DNA from 2 places in the Streptomyces sp. WI03-4A genome. Region 2 is predicted to be linked to the other one. Evidence: predicted binding sites of a transcription regulator. Region 2 holds the regulator's gene; the other holds the start of a gene.
What was found. Region 2 encodes HspR, which represses chaperone genes until heat shock. Its sites were predicted from a motif close to TTGAGNNNNNNNNNCTCAA; they were not measured.

Region 1: a site for HspR is predicted at 2,871-2,889, ahead of lon (endopeptidase La). Genes of this name have one in related genera too.

What each region holds. Positions count from the first base shown of each region.
Region 1 covers NZ_JARAUO010000025.1:115,120-123,284, reverse strand. The annotation lists gene PV343_RS24265 (HAMP domain-containing sensor histidine kinase) at 1-175, opposite strand, end outside; gene PV343_RS24260 (response regulator transcription factor) at 172-912, opposite strand; gene PV343_RS24255 (spermidine synthase) at 1,022-1,702, opposite strand; gene PV343_RS24250 (rhomboid-like protein) at 1,915-2,739, shown strand; gene lon (endopeptidase La) at 2,912-5,332, shown strand; gene PV343_RS24240 (serine/threonine-protein kinase) at 5,487-6,473, shown strand; gene PV343_RS24235 (SpoIIE family protein phosphatase) at 6,948-8,165, opposite strand, start outside.
Region 2 covers NZ_JARAUO010000034.1:54,849-63,013, reverse strand. The annotation lists gene PV343_RS28575 (helix-turn-helix transcriptional regulator) at 1-423, shown strand, start outside; gene PV343_RS28570 (helix-turn-helix transcriptional regulator) at 660-1,658, shown strand; gene PV343_RS28565 (helix-turn-helix transcriptional regulator) at 1,719-2,771, opposite strand; gene PV343_RS28560 (sugar ABC transporter substrate-binding protein) at 3,082-4,188, opposite strand; gene PV343_RS28555 (heat shock protein transcriptional repressor HspR) at 4,570-5,025, opposite strand; gene dnaJ (molecular chaperone DnaJ) at 5,033-6,208, opposite strand; gene grpE (nucleotide exchange factor GrpE) at 6,245-6,907, opposite strand; gene dnaK (molecular chaperone DnaK) at 6,904-8,165, opposite strand, start outside.

The sequences.
Region 1 (8,165 bases), on a different contig from region 2:
AGCGGAGCTCCGTCTTGGTGTGCACCGCGATCATCGACAGACCGGTGGTGATCAGCACCGAGATGACGACCAGAGCGCCCAGCTTGGTCTTGATCGAGAACGGGCGTACGCCGCCCCAGGGCTCCTCTCCCAGGGACCCGGGGCTCCTCCGTGCGGCCTCCCGCCCGCCGCTCATGGCGTCGGTGTCTCCAAGGCGTAGCCGACACCGTGCACGGTGCGGATCCGCTCGGCGCCGATCTTCCGGCGCAGCGCCTTGATGTGGCTGTCGACGGTCCGGGTGCCGGAGGCGTCGGCCCAGTCCCACACCTCGGCCAGCAGCTGCTCCCGGGAGAGCACCGCGCGCGGGGTGTTCGCCAGGCACACCAGCAGGTCGAACTCGGTGGGCGTGAGGTGGACGTCCTCGGAGCGGACCCGGACCCGGCGCTGCGCGTGGTCGATCTCCAGCTCGCCGAGCCGCAGGATGCCCGAGCGGGGCGTGGAGGCGGCGACGGCCGCCCGCTCCACCCGGCGCAGCAGGACGTGCACCCGCGCGGCCAGCTCCCGCATCGAGAACGGCTTGGTCATGTAGTCGTCGGCGCCGACGCCGAGCCCGACCAGCATGTCGGTCTCGTCGTCCCGCGCGGTGAGCATCAGCACCGGCACCGGGCGCTGGGCCTGCACGCGGCGGCAGACCTCCAGACCGTCGAAGCCGGGCAGCATGATGTCGAGGATCAGCAGGTCGGGCTGCCAGGCCTCGGCCGTGTCGACCGCGGCCGGACCGTCACCCGCGGTCTGTACGAGGAATCCCTCGGCGCGGAGCCGGGCCGCGATGGCGTCGACGATCGTGGGGTCGTCCTCGACGACCAGTACCCGGCGCTGCGCGCCCGGAGTGGTCGTCGCCGCGCCGGTCTGGGAGGTGTGTGTCTGCTCCATCGCCCGCCCCTGTTGCTTTCCGGAATCCGTGGGGTGATCCCATGACTGCGTTTGACGCTTGAATGATCGGCGCCAGGGCAGCACATTACGGGGACACCCCGCGCCGTCGCTATCCAGGGCGGACAGCGAGGTGGACAGCGTCCGGAACGCCCCGGGCAACGGGCACCTCTTCGGTACGCACGTGACGGAACCCGGCATTCCGCAAGGTTCCTTCAAATTCCGGAGAGGGCTCGGCAGACCATACCGCCAGCACGCCTCCGGGTCTCAACACCCTTGCGCAGGCGGCGAGTCCGGCGGGGGTGTAGAGACCGTCGTTGTCCTCGGTCACCGTCCACCCGGGGCCGTTGTCGATGTCGAGGCAGAGCGCGTCGAACGTGTCGAACGTCTCATTGACGTAGGTCAGGAGGTCGGCTTCGACGATCTCGGCCCGCGGATCGGCCAGCGCGTCCCGGGAGAGCGCGGACAGCGGGCCCCCGTCCTGGTGCCAGGCGACGACGGCGGGTTCGCGCTCGACCACGCTGATCCGGCCCCAGGCCGGGTTCGCCGCCGCGTGTGCGAGCGAGAATCCCACACCCAGCCCGCCGATCAGCACGGCGGGCGCGGGGCGGCCCTTCAGGGCGCCGTACGCGGCGTCGACCAGCAGGCGCTCCGAACGCCCGTCGGAGGTGTCCATCAGGAAGCAGCCGTTGGCGATGATCTGCAGCAGGTCACCCTGTCTGCGCAGGACCACTTCGCCGTACGGGCCTTCGCGGCGGTCCAGGACCACGGGAGCGTCGTACATGGCAGTCATGCGTCCATCCTGCTCGAACGGGACGCGCGGTTCACGGGAATTGAACGGGAGGCCGCCTGTGGGTGACGTCCGCAGCCGCCCGGGGGCGGACGCGCCCCACGGCGCACCGCACGGGTAGGAGGCCGCCGTGAGTCGGCTGCCGTGTGGCGCGGGTCATGGACAGCCGCCCCCGGAACGCCAAGGGTGGGGCGCGTCGGAAGGAGCGCCTCACCGTGGAACGGACCGTGCCGGGCCCCGCGACGGCCCCGTCCCCGCCCCCGGGCACGCCCCTTACCGCCGGCCGAGCCCGCCCGCGACCCGCCCCGGACAGCACCGGGCTCCTCGACGACCTCCTCGAGGGTGTCCCGGGGCCGCGCGAGGCGCGGGTCACGGCCCCCACCGCGAACACCGCCCCGCGCCTCGCCGCGCTCTCCCGGCTGCGCCGCGTCCGGCCCCGGCACTTCCTGCCCACGCCCACCGGCACTCCGTTCACCTTCGCCTACACGGCCGTCCTCGCCGTCACCTCGCTGGTGGCGGCGCTCGCCGACCCCGCGTTCGTGCACACGCTCCAGCAGGGCTCCAGCACCGACGTCGCCCACCTGGTGCGCACCCCGGTCCTGGTGCTCCTGGCCAGCGCGCTGTGGATCGCGGGCGGGGTCGTCTCGCCGTACGCGGCCGCCTTCGTGCTGGTGCTCAGCGCCCTGGAGCGGCGGATCGGGGCGGCCCGGGCCGCCGGCGTGTTCCTGGCCGGACACGTCCTGGCCACCCTCGCCACGGAGGTCCCGGTGGGCCTCGCGGTGCTGGCCGGCCACCTGCCGGACAGCTCCCTGCACCGCCTCGACTACGGCATCAGCTTCGGCGTCGCCGCCGCCGTCGGCGCGCTGGCCGGGCTGCTCGCCCGCTGGCCGCGCCGGCTCCTGCTCGTCCCGGTCACGGGCGTGCTCCTCGGCGACCTGATGGCCTGCCGGGACCCGATGACCGACTGGGGCCACCTGATCGCCCTCGCGATCGGCGTCGCGACCTGGCCGTGGGTGCGGCGTTCCCGGGCCCGCGCCTGAACTCCCCTCCGGGCGGGGGGCCGTGCCGCCGACGACCCGTCACCGGACCCCCGGCCTGCCGGAACGCCGTCCTCGGCGGGTGATCGCTCACGGCGAACAGCCGTCGGGGAACATTCGAGCAACGCCATGCATTGAGTCGGCATAGCTCAAGTTGACTGCCTAAGGGGAGATCATGGCTGCTGAGTCCACGGCGTTCACGCTCGTGTTGCCCGTGCTGCCGCTCGATGACGAGGTCGTGCTGCCCGGGATGGTGGTTCCGCTGGACCTGAGCGACACCGAGGTGCGCGCCGCGGTGGAGGCCGCCCAGGCCGCCGCCCGGTCCGGATCCGGCAAGCCCAGGGTGTTGCTGGTCCCGCGCGTCGACGGCACGTACGCCGCCACGGGTGTGCTGGGCACGGTCGAGCAGGTCGGCCGGCTGGCCGACGGCGACCCGGGTGCCCTGATCCGCGGCCGTGCCCGGGTGCGGATCGGCGCCGGTACGACCGGCCCGGGCGCCGCGCTGTGGGTCGAGGGCACGCGCCTCGACGACAGCGTGCCCGAACCACTGCCCGGCCAGGTCGCGGACCTCGTCAAGGAGTACAAGGCCCTCGCCGCGAGCTGGCTGAAGAAGCGCGGCGCCTGGCAGGTCGTGGACCGCGTCCAGGCCATCGACGACGTCTCCGCGCTCGCCGACAACGCCGGTTACTCGCCCTTCCTGACCACCGAACAGAAGGTGGAGCTGCTGGAGACCGCCGACCCGGTGGCCCGGCTCAAGCTCGCCACCCGGCAACTGCGCGACCACCTCGCCGAGCAGGACGTCGCCGAGACCATCGCCAAGGACGTCCAGGAAGGCGTCGACAAGCAGCAGCGCGAGTTCCTGCTGCGGCGTCAGCTGGAGGCCGTGCGCAAGGAACTGCGCGAGCTGAACGGCGAGCAGGACGGCGAGGAGTCCGACGACTACCGCGCCCGCGTCGAGGCCGCCGACCTGCCGGAGAAGGTCCGCGAGGCCGCCCTCAAGGAGGTCGACAAGCTGGAGCGCGCCTCCGACCAGTCGCCCGAGGGCTCCTGGATCCGCACCTGGCTGGACACCGTCCTGGAGATGCCGTGGAACACACGGACCGAGGACGCCTACGACATCCAGGGCGCCAAGGCGGTCCTGGACGCCGAGCACGCGGGCCTGGAGGACGTCAAGGAGCGCATCACCGAGTACCTGGCCGTGCGCAAGCGGCGCGGTGAGCGCGGCCTGGGTGTCATCGGCGGGCGGCGCGGCGGCGCGGTGCTCGCGCTCGTCGGCCCGCCCGGCGTCGGCAAGACCAGCCTCGGCGAGTCCGTCGCGCACGCCATGGGGCGCAAGTTCGTTCGGGTCGCCCTCGGCGGCGTCCGTGACGAGGCCGAGGTGCGCGGTCACCGCCGTACCTACGTCGGCGCGCTGCCCGGCCGGATCGTCCGCGCCGTCAAGGAGGCCGGGTCGATGAACCCGGTGGTCCTGCTCGACGAGATCGACAAGGTCGGCTCCGACTTCCGCGGCGACCCGGCGGCGGCGCTGCTTGAGGTGCTGGACCCGGCGCAGAACCACACGTTCCGGGACCACTACCTGGAGGTGGAGCTGGACCTGTCCGACGTCGTCTTCCTCGCCACCGCCAACGTCCTGGAGGCAATCCCGGAGGCCCTCGCGGACCGTATGGAGATTGTGCGACTGGACGGATACACCGAGGACGAGAAGGTCGTCATCGCCCGCGACCACCTGCTCCCGCGCCAGCTGGAGCGGGCGGGCCTCGCCGGGGACGAGGTCTCCCTCGACGAGAGCGCGCTGCGCAAACTGGCCGGGGAGTACACCCGCGAGGCGGGCGTGCGCACCCTGGAGCGGTCCATCGCGCGGCTGCTGCGCAAGGTCGCGGCCCAGCATGAACTCGGCGAGCGGGAACTGCCGTTCACCGTCCGGGACGGGGACCTGCGCGCACTGATCGGCCGTCCGCACCACGTGCCCGAGTCCGCCCAGGACCCGGCCGAGCGCCGGACGTCCGTGCCGGGCGTGGCGACCGGCCTCGCGGTCACCGGGGCCGGCGGCGACGTCCTCTTCGTCGAGGCGTCCCTGGCCGATCCGGAGACGGGCGCGGCCGGACTGACCCTGACCGGCCAGCTCGGCGACGTGATGAAGGAGTCGGCGCAGATCGCGCTGAGTTTCCTGCGCAGCCACGGCGCCGAACTGGAACTGCCGGTCGCCGACCTCAAGGACCGGGGCGTGCACATCCACTTCCCGGCGGGCGCGGTCCCCAAGGACGGGCCGAGCGCGGGCGTCACCATGACCACCGCCCTCGCGTCCCTGCTCTCCGGCCGGCTGGTGCGCACGGACGTGGCGATGACCGGCGAGGTCTCGCTGACCGGCCGGGTGCTGCCCATCGGCGGGGTGAAGCAGAAGCTGCTCGCCGCCCACCGCGCCGGGGTGACCACCGTGATCATCCCCAAGCGCAACGAACCCGACCTGGACGACGTCCCGGCCGAGGTGCTGGACAGGCTCGACGTCCACGCCGTGACCGACGTCCGCCAGGTCCTGGAACTGGCGCTCGCGCCCGCGACGAACGACGCGGCGCCGGAGGTTCCGGTGGCGGCGTGACGGACGCCGCCGGACGAGCGAGGCCCGGGTCCCGTGAGGGAGGCCCGGGCCTTCGCCCTGTCCTGGCCCGACCCGCCCCGACCCGCCCCGTGCCCCGGCGGCCCCGGCACGGGTCCGCGCGCGCGTGTCCGGGCCGGATCGATAGAATTCGGGCGTGAGTGGGCAGGCGGTCCAACCCTCCGGCCCGATCGGGACGGAGATCGCCGGCTACCGCGTGGTGCGCGAGCTGGGCCACGGCGGCATGGCCGTCGTCTACTGCGCCGAGGACCTGCGCCTGGGCCGTACGGTCGCCCTCAAACTGCTCGCCCCGGAGTACACCCGCAACGAGGCCTTCCGCCGCCGTTTCACCCAGGAGTCCCGGGTCGCGGCCGCCATCGAGCACCCCCACATCGTCCCCGTCTTCGAGGCCGGCGAGACGGACGGGATCCTGTACATCGCGATGTGCTACGTCCACGGGCTCGACCTGCGCGCCGTGCTCGACCGCGACGGCCCGCTCCCCGTGCCCGCCGCGCTGCGCATCGCCGCCCAGCTCGCGTCCGCGCTCGACGCGGCCCACGAACGGGACCTGGTGCACCGGGACGTCAAGCCCGGCAACGTCCTGGTCGCCAAGGGGGTCGACAGCGACCACCCCGAGCACGTCTACCTGACCGACTTCGGGCTGGCGAAGAAGTCGCTGTCGCTCACCGGGTTCACCACGGCCGGCGAGTTCGTCGGCACCCTCGACTACGTGGCGCCCGAACGGGTCGCGGGCCGCCCCGTGGACGGCCGGTCGGACCTGTACAGCCTGGCCTGCGTCGTCCACGAGATGCTCGCGGGCGCCCCGCCCTTCCGGCGCGAGGACGACCTCGAACTGCTGTGGGCGCACCAGTACGACCCGCCGCCCCCGCTCAGCGAGGACCGGCCCGGGCTGCCGCCGGCCGTCGACGACGTCCTGGGCCGGGCGCTGGCCAAGGCCCCGGACGACCGGTACGGCTCCTGTCTGGAGTTCGTCGCCGCGCTGCGCGCCGCCGTGGCCGGCCCCGCCCACCGGGAACGCACGCCGACGCTGGTGGACGTGCGCCTGGAGCCGGCCCGGCCGGCCGCCCCCGCGGTGCCCGAGCCACCCGCCTGGGCCGCCCCGGTCCTCGGGGGACCGGCGTAGTTCCGGCCTTATAAGGGCCACCGGCGGCGACGCCACGGTCTGCACCGCCGCAGGCGGCACGGGCACCGGCGGCACCGGCGGCCGCGGCCGGGGCTCGTGCGGCGGCAAGGGCACCAACGGCCGCAACGGCACCGGCACCAACGGCAAGAACGGCCCGCCCTGCCCCGACAAGACGCCTCCCCCCGGCACCGGGGGCACCGGCTCCGGCGGCTCCACCACCCCGGACGCGGCGCCCGCCAAGGACCCCGGTCCGGGCACCGGCAGCACCCCGCCGCCGGACGCGCCCGCCCCGCAGTCCCCGCCCGGAGGCGGCGACGTGGTCGTCAAGTGACAGCCTGAGGATCGCCCCGACCGCACCGACCGGAAGACCGACCGACCGGAAGACCGACCGACCGGAAGACCGACCCAAGGGACCCACCGACATCCCGCCCCCGCAGCCCCGCGGCGGGGCGGCCGTCGTGTCAGGCCGTCGCCTCAGCGCCCGGGCAGCGACTGCTCCGCCCACACGGTCTTGCCGACCCGGTCGTGCCGGGTGCCCCAGCGCTCGGCGAGCTGCGCGACGAGCAGCAGGCCGCGGCCGCCCTCGTCGAAGATCCGGGCGCGCCGCATGTGCGGGGTGGTGCCGCTGGAGTCGTAGACCTCGCAGATCAGCTTGGAGTCCTGGTGGATGAGTCGGAGCTGGATGGGCGGGCGGCCGTAGCGGATGGCGTTGGTGACCAGTTCGCTGACCATCAGCTCGGTGGTGAAGGCGGCCTCCTCCAGTCCCCAGGCGCCGAGCTGGTCGGTCGTGTACTTGCGGGCCAGGGCCACCACGGTGAACTCGCTCTGCAGCTCCCAGGCGGCGACCCGGTCGGCGTGCAGCGCCCGGGTGCGGGCGACGAGCAGGGCGATGTCGTCCTCGGGGCGGTGGCTCAGCAGCTCGGTGAGCACCCGGTCGCAGACCGAGTCCAGGTTCGGGGCCGGGCGCACGAGCGCGGCGAACATCTTGTCCAGCGCCTCGTCGATGTCGTGGTCGCGGGCTTCGAGCAGCCCGTCGGTGTACAGGGCGAGCAGACTGCCCTCGGGCAGTTCCGTCTCGAACGCCTCGAACGGCAGTCCGCCGAGCCCGAGCGGCGGCCCGGCGGGCACGTCCAGGAAGCGGACGGTGCCGTCCGGGGTGACCACGGCGGGCGGCGGGTGCCCGGCCCGGGCGAGCGTGCAGTGCCGGGAGACCGGGTCGTAGACCGCGTACAGGCAGGTGGTGCCGATGCCCCCGGCGGTCTCCGCGGCCGGGTCGGCGCTGCCCTCGTCCGCCGCCAGCCGCAGCACGAGGTCGTCGAGGTGGGTGAGCAGCTCGTCGGCGGGCAGGTCGACGTCGGCCAGGGTGCGCACGGCGGTGCGCAGCCGGCCCATGGTGGCCGAGGCCCGGATGCCGTGGCCGACGACGTCGCCGACGACCAGCGCGACCCGCGCCCCGGACAGCGGGATCACGTCGAACCAGTCGCCGCCCACCCCGGCCCGGGTGGCCGCGGGCAGATAGCGGGTGGCGATCTCCAGGGCCGCCTGGTCGGGCAGGGTGTGCGGGAGCAGGCTGCGCTGCAGGGACATGGTGGTGGTGCGGGCCCGGGCGGCGCGGCGGCCGGTGCGCAGGCCGGTGGCCGCCTTCGTGGTGAGTTCCTCGGCCAGCCGCAGGTCCTCGGGGCCGAACGGCTC
Region 2 (8,165 bases):
ACGCTGGAGGAGCTGATCGGGCGGCTCATCATCTGCGACGCGACCGTCGCCTTCGTGCCGGCCCACGACGACCAGCAGGTCGCCCTCGAACTGCGCCACCCCGGCCTCGTCAAATACCTGATCAAGGTCTTCGAGCACCTCTGGCGCCGCGCCACCCCGCTGCGCGAGGAGGTGCCCTACGAGCCCGCCCGCGACGGCATCACCGGCGTCCAGCACTCCATCGCCAAACTCCTGGTCGAGGGCCACGTCGACGAGGCGATAGCCCGCCGCCTCGGCATGAACGTGCGCACCTGCCGCGCCCACATCGCCAAGCTCGCCCAGGCGCTCGGCAGCGGCAGCCGGGCCCAGCTCGGCTACCTCATCGCCCAGTCCGGACTCCTCGAACAGGACATGTCCGCGCCGGGGCACACCGACCGCACCTGAGCACGGGCCCGGCGCCGCTCGGCACCCGGTCACGCCGTCGGGCACCCCGCCCCGCCGTCCGGCGCCGGCCGTGCCGGACGGCGGCCCCGGCGGCCCCCGGCGGCCCCCGGACCTCCGTGCGGCCCCCCGTGCGGCGGTCCCGCGGCACACCCCCACCGCACACCACACGGCACACCCGCACGGCACGCCCCACCCCCGCCCCGTCCCCGCACCACCGAGCAGGAGGGAGCCCGGCAGTGACCCCGGCGCCGCATCCGGACCACGGCATGGAAGAGCTGTGTCCGGCAGGATCGGAGCTGTACGCACAGGCCCTGCGCGCAGGCCACGTCACCGACGCGCAGGCCGGGGCGGCCCCCTGCCTGCTGCGGTTCGGTCTGCTGCAGCCGAACGTCGACGACCCCGGCAGGCTGGAACCGGTGGCCGCCGCCGTCGCCCTGCACGAGCTGCTGCGCGGCTCGGCGGAACGCGTCGCCGACGAGCGGCGCCGCGAGGCCCGCCTGACCGAGACGTTCGCGCCGCTGCTGCGGACCCAGGAGCCGCCCGCGGGGCCCACCGGCGGCCCCGCGACGATCCGGATGCACAGCGGCCTGGAGCGGATCAACCAGGCCATCTCCCAGGTCATGGCGGACTCCGCCGAGGAACTCCTGGCGATCCATTCGCACCCCACCCACACCCGCACACCCCCCAGCCTGTTCGCGCTCGCCCTCGACCGCGACCAGGCCCTGCTCGACCGCGGCGCCCGGATCCGCACCCTCTACCAGCACACCCTGCGGCACGCGCCCACCGTGCAGGCCCGTTACGAGCGGCTGCGGGGCGACGTCGAGGCCCGCACCCTGAACGAGGTCACCGAGCGGCTCCTCGTCTTCGACCGCACGGTCGCCTTCCTCCCCGCGAACAAGGACCGCACCCTCGCCCTGGAGATCCGGCTGCCCGCCCTCGTCGACTACCTCGTGACCGTCTTCGACCGCCTCTGGCACCTGGCGACCCCGCTGCACCCGCGCGGCGGCCGGCAGCCGTCCCTGGACGGCGTCACGCCCCGCCAGCGGGCCATCGCCGCCCTCCTCGTGGAGGGCCACACCGACACCGCCATCGCCGACCGCCTCGGCATGAACGTACGCACCGCCCGCCTGCACATCGCCAAGCTCGCCGCCACCCTGGGCAGCGAGAGCCGCGCCCAACTCGGCTACCTGATCGGCGAGTCGGGCATCCTGAAGCAGGCGCGGACGGCGCACTGAGGGCGACTGGGCCGGCGGTGAGGGCCCGGCCGGGCCCGGCTGTGCGGCTGTGCGGCCGTCTCAGCGCACGCCAGGGGTCTCCTGGTCGGGGATCCTGAGTGCGGGCGGGGCCGCCGGGGAGCCGGGGTGCGGGGGGCCGTCCAGGCCCACCTGGGCGATGCGGACGCCGAGTTGGGTACGGCTGGCCGCGCCGAGGGTGTCCGAGAGCCGGGCGATGTGGGCCCGGCAGGTGCGGACGCTGATGCCGAGCCGCTCGGCGATCACCGCGTCCTGGTGCCCCTCCGCGAGCAGCGCGGCGATGGACCGCTCGCGGTGCGAGATGCCCTCGATGCCGGTGTCGGGCAGGGGCGCGGTCAGCGGCAGCGCGAGCCGCCACAGCCGCTCGAAGACGGTCACCAGGTACTCCACCAGCGCCGGGTGGCGCAGCTCCAGGGCCATCGTGCGCTCGGTGTTGGCGGGGATGAAGGCGACCGTGCGGTCGAAGAGGATCAGCCGGTCGATGACCTCGTCCAGGGTGCGGGCCTCGACCGTGTCGCCCATCAGTTCCAGGTAGTTGAGCAGCCCCTGCCCGTGCCGGGCCACGTGGGTGTACAGGTCGCGCATGCGTACGCCCCGGCCGCGCAGCGTCAGCGCCCGGTGCAGCCCCTCGGTCAGCTCGGCCTCGCGCCGGATGCCGCCGGGCTGCACCGTGAGCACCTCGCTCGTGCACGCCTCGGTGGCCTCGTCCATCGCGGCCTGGATGCGGGAGAGCCCGTCCAGCACGCGGAGGGCGGTACCCTCACCCGGCGCCGAGAGCGCCTGGAGCTGGCGGCCCAGACCGGCGTACCACTCGAAGGCGCTGACCGCCGAGCCCACCCGCCGCTGGCTCTCCCTGACCTCGTCGTAGACCCCGCGCAGCAGCCGGGTCATGACCTCCTGCGGGGAGGTCGGCACCAGCCAGTCCATGTCGTCCGGGTCCGGGTGCAGCAGCGCCAGCTCCAGCAGGCAGGGCACCGGATCCGCGTCCGTGCGCGGCACCCGTCCCCGGCGTACGGCCCGGGAGTACACGCGGTCCCCGGCGTCGCACAGCCGGTCGGCACCGTGTGGATGCTGCTCCGCCCCGCGCCCGGCCATCGGCCATTCCACCCCCGGTTTGCTGCCACTTCCGCAGCGCAACTATGCGCGGCCGGGACCGGGTCCGCAACAAGGCTCCGTCCGCCGAGGGCACCGGAATCGGGGGGTGTGCCCCGGTATCGTCCGGCCTCCGCCCGTCGCATTGCAACAAGCTGATGGTGGTGGCCGGAACGTCACACAGGCATCGTTGGTCCCGCTTCCCCCGGGTGCCACGGCCCCCGGAGAGCGGTCCCGGTCAGGCACCCCCCGCACGGCCGGGGCCGCCGCATCGCGCCCACGGGGGTGGCGCGATGCGGGGAGGCCGTGACGGCTACTTCAGGCCGACGGCGGCGCAGGCCGCCTTGTACTTGGGGGTGCAGATGTCGGCGACCGTGTAGATGCCGTCGGCGATGACCGTGTCCTTGACCCGGTTCTTGGTCAGGGCGCTCACCTGGACCAGCTTGGACGGAATGCTCTTGTCGGTCGGGCTGTCGACGTGGTCCTGGGTGAGGGCGTCGAACTGGATGTCCTTGCCCTGCACCTTGGTGACGGCCATCTGCGCGGCGGCCTGGGCCTCGTCCGGGTAGGACTTGTACACGCTCATGTACTGCTCGCCGGTGAGGATCCGCTGGACGGCGTCCAGTTCGGCGTCCTGGCCGGTGATCGGGGGCAGGGTGGTGGCACCGGCCGCCTTGAGGGCCTTGATGACACCAGCCGCCATGCCGTCGTTGGCGGCGTACACGCCGGCGATGTTGCTCTTGCCGATCTTCGCGATCGCCTGGGCCATCCTGGCCTGGGCGATCTCCGGCTTCCAGTCCTTGGTGTCCCAGCTGTCCGCGATCGTGACCTTGTCCTTCAGCTCGGAGAGCGCGCCCTCCTTGAACTGCTTGGCGTTCGGGTCGGTGGGCGAGCCGTTCACCATGACGACCTTGTCGGAGGTGTCGACGCCCGAGCCCAGCGCGTCCAGCAGGGTACGGGCCTGCACCTCGCCGACCAGCTCGTTGTCGAAGGAGATGTAGGCGTCGATCGGGCCCTCGGCCAGCCGGTCGTAGGCGATGACCGGGATGCCCGCGTCCTTGGCCTTCTTCACCTCGCCGGCGATGGCGTGCGAGTCGACCGCGTCGAGCAGGATGATGTCGACCTTGTCGTCGATCATCTGCTGCATCTGGCCGGCCTGCCGGGCGGAGTCCGCGTCGGCGTTGGCGTACGAGACGTGGCCCTTGTTGTGGGTCAGCTCCGCGACCTGGTTCTTGATGATGGGGTAGTCGAACTTGTCGTAGCGGGTGTTCGCCTTCTCCGGCAGCAGGAGTCCGATCGTGACGTCGTCCCCCTTCGTCGGCGTCGCGCTCGCGCCGTCGCCCGTAGCGTCCAGCACGCCGCAGCCGGCGAGCGAAAGGGTCATCGTGGACGCGGCCACGGACATGGCTATACGACGCATTCAGGGGCTCACTTCAGGTGCGTTCCGGACGTGGGTGCAGCTTTACGACCCAGGTGTCTGAAAAGACAACTTGGACCCGACACCCGGCGTCAAGCGGAACTACTTAACGAGTGCGCAACAGCACGCTCCGCTGCATCTGTGAAGGTGGAGCGGAATCGTCTCCAAACAGTCTTTACGGACCCTCCACCCAACGGGAGTTCACAGGGAGGCAAAGATCAGTGCAACCGAATGCAATCCAGACGAGTCGTGCCGACCCGCGGTCGCGGACCGCCTCCCCGACTCGACCAGACGACCGAACGAACCCAGCCAGCCGGGCGCCGGACACGCGAGAGGGGCCCGGAGAATCCGGGCCCCTCTCGTCCGCGCCGACGGGTCGGCGCGTCAGTCGTTCTGCTGCCGCTTGGGCCGCCACACCACCAGCGCGCTGGTCTGCTGGACCTCCTGGTACGGGACCAGGTCGCGGCGGTAGGAGGCGTGGACGGCCGCCTCCCGCTGCCGCATCGCGGCCGCCGCGCCGTCGAGCGCCGACTGGAGTTCGGCGACCCGGGACTGGAGGGCCGCGACCTGGTTCTCCAGTTCGATGATGCGCTTGATGCCGGCCAGGTTGATGCCCTCGTCCTGCGACAACGCCTGCACCTGGCGGAGCAGTTCGATGTCGCGGGCCGAGTAGCGGCGGCCCCGCCCGGCCGTGCGGTCGGGCGAGACCAGACCCAGCCGGTCGTACTGGCGCAGCGTCTGCGGGTGGAGTCCGGAGAGCTGGGCCGCCACCGAGATGACGTAGACCGGGGTCTCCTCGGTCAGTTCGTACGGGTTACGCCGACGGCCGGATGTGTCCATGGGGCGCTCAATCTCCCTTCGCGGCCTCGAACAGCTCCGCCCGCGGGTCCTCGCCCGCGGTCGCCTCGCGATACGCCTCCAGTGCGTCACGAGCCTTCCCCGACAGGTCCTTGGGGACACTCACCTCGACGGTGATCAGCAGATCGCCGCGCGTGCCGTCCTTGCGGACCGCGCCCTTGCCCCGCGCCCGCATGGTGCGGCCGTTGGGGGTGCCGGGCGGCAGCTTCAGGGTGACCGCGGGGCCGCCCAGGGTCGGGACCCGGACCTCGCCGCCGAGCGCGGCCTCGGTGAACGTCACCGGGACGGTCACCGTGAGGTTGTCGTCCTTGCGCCCGAACACCGGGTGCGTGCCGACGTGCACGGCGACGTACAGGTCGCCCGCCGGGCCGCCGCGCTCACCGGGCGCGCCCTTGCCGCGCAGCCGGATCCGCTGCCCGTCGGTGACCCCGGCGGGGATGCGGACCTGCATGGTGCGCGAGGACTTGGCGCGGCCGCTGCCCTTGCACTCCAGGCAGGGGTGCTCGGCGATCAGACCGCGGCCCTTGCAGTCGGGGCAGGGGTCGGTGAGCGAGAACCCGCCGCCCGAGCCCCGGGCGACCTGTCCGGTGCCGACACAGGTCGGGCACACCCGGGGGGTGCCGTTCTTGTCGCCGGTGCCGGAGCAGGCCTTGCAGGGCGCCTGGGAGGACATCCGCAGGGGCACCGTGGCGCCCTCGATGGCCTCCGTGAAGCTCAGCGTGACCTCGGACTCGATGTCCTGGCCACGCCGTGGCTGGGTACGGGTGCCCGTGCCGGTGGCACCGCCCCGGTTGAACAGGCCCCCGAAGACGTCACCGAGTCCACCGCCGAAGCCGCCTCCGCTCTGGGCGTTGCCCCCGAAGAGGTCGCCGAGGTCGAAGTTGAAGTTGCCGCCGGCGCCGCCCGGCCCGGGGCGGAAGCCTCCGTTGCCGAACAGGGCGCGCGCCTCGTCGTACTCCTTGCGCTTCTTGGGGTCGCCTAGGACGTCGTTCGCCTCGGAGATCTCCTTGAAGCGCTCCTCCGCCTTGACGTTTCCCTTGTTGGCGTCCGGGTGGAACTCGCGGGCGAGCTTCCGGTACGCCTTCTTGATCTCGGCCTCGGTGGCGTCCTTGGGGACGCCGAGGACCTTGTAGTAGTCCTTCTCGATGAAGTCCTTGGTGCTCATCCCCGACGTCCCTCCTTCCTGTCCTCGGTGATTACGTCAGCCCTCCTCCGGGCCACCGTTCTCCTTGTCGTCGACGGCACCGGTCGCCGGACTCTCCTCGGCTTCCTCGGCCTTGACGCTCTGCGCGCCGGGCTGCGGTTCGGCGACGGCCACCCGCGCGGGGCGGATGGTGCGCTCGCCGATGCGGTACCCGGGCTGCAGGATGGCCACGCACGTCGTCTCGGTGACGTCCGGCGCGTAGCTGTGCATCAGGGCCTCGTGGATCGTCGGGTCGAAGGGCTCGCCCTCCTTGCCGAACTGCTGCAGGCCCATCTTGGCCGCGACGGTCTCCAGCGACTCGGCCACCGACTTGAAGCCGCCGACCAGTTCGCCGTGTTCCCGCGCCCGGCCGATGTCGTCGAGCACGGGCAGGAGCTCGGTCAGGAGGTTCGCGATGGCGATCTCCTTGACCGCGACCCGGTCGCGCTCGACCCGTCGGCGGTAGTTCTGGTACTCGGCCTGGAGCCGCTGGAGGTCCAGCGTGCGCTCGTTGAGCGCCGTGCGCACCTGGTCGAGCTGGGCCGCCAGGCCCGCGTCTGCGTTTACGTCCCCGGCCGGGGCCGCCCCCTCGTCGGGAGCGGCCTTCGACTCGGCGTCGTCGGGGGTCGCGCCGGAGGGGACGTCGGGCTTCTCCTCGAAGCCCGGGGTCTCCTCCGTCACGCGGCACCGTCCTTGCGCTCGTCGTCGACGATCTCGGCGTCCACGACGTCGTCGTCGGCCTTCGGGGCCTCACCGGCACCGCCGGCCGCCTCCTGGGCGCCCTGGGCGTCGGCGTACATGGCCTGGCCGAGCTTCTGCGAGACGGCGGCGACCTTCTCGGTGGCGGTGCGGATCGCGGCGGTGTCCTCGCCCTTGAGCGTCTCCTTCAGCTCGGCGATCGCGGCCTCGACCTCGGTCTTGATCTCGCCCGGGACCTTGTCCTCGTTGTCCTTGAGGAACTTCTCGGTCTGGTAGACGAGCTGCTCGCCCTGGTTGCGGGTCTCGGCGGCCTCGCGGCGGGCGTGGTCCTCCTCCGCGTACTTCTCGGCCTCCTGGCGCATGCGGTCGACCTCGTCCTTCGGCAGCGAGGAGCCGCCGGTGACGGTCATCTTCTGCTCCTTGCCCGTGCCCAGGTCCTTCGCGGTCACGTGCATGATGCCGTTGGCGTCGATGTCGAAGGCGACCTCGATCTGCGGGACGCCACGCGGCGCCGGCGGCAGACCGGTCAGCTCGAACATGCCGAGCTTCTTGTTGTACGCCGCGATCTCGCGCTCACCCTGGTAGACCTGGATCTGCACGGACGGCTGGTTGTCCTCGGCCGTCGTGAAGATCTCCGACCGCTTGGTCGGGATCGTGGTGTTGCGCTCGATGAGCTTGGTCATGATGCCGCCCTTGGTCTCGATGCCGAGGGACAGCGGGGTCACGTCGAGGAGCAGGACGTCCTTGACCTCACCCTTGAGGACACCGGCCTGGAGGGCGGCGCCGATGGCGACGACCTCGTCCGGGTTCACGCCCTTGTTGGCCTCGTTGCCACCGGTCAGCTCCTTGACGAGCTCGGCGACGGCGGGCATGCGGGTGGAGCCGCCGACCAGGACGACGTGGTCGATCTCGTTGATCGAGATGCCGGCGTCCTTGATGACGTTGTGGAACGGCGTCTTGCAGCGCTCCAGCAGGTCCGCGGTCAGCTGCTGGAACTGGGCGCGGGTGAGCTTCTCGTCCAGGTGCAGCGGGCCCTCGGCGGACGCCGTGATGTAGGGCAGGTTGATCGAGGTCTCGGTGGACGAGGACAGCTCGATCTTGGCCTTCTCCGCCGCCTCACGCAGACGCTGGAGGGCCATCTTGTCCTTGGCCAGGTCCACGCCGTGACCGGACTTGAACTGCTGCACCAGGTAGTCGACGACGCGCTGGTCCCAGTCGTCACCACCGAGGTGGTTGTCAC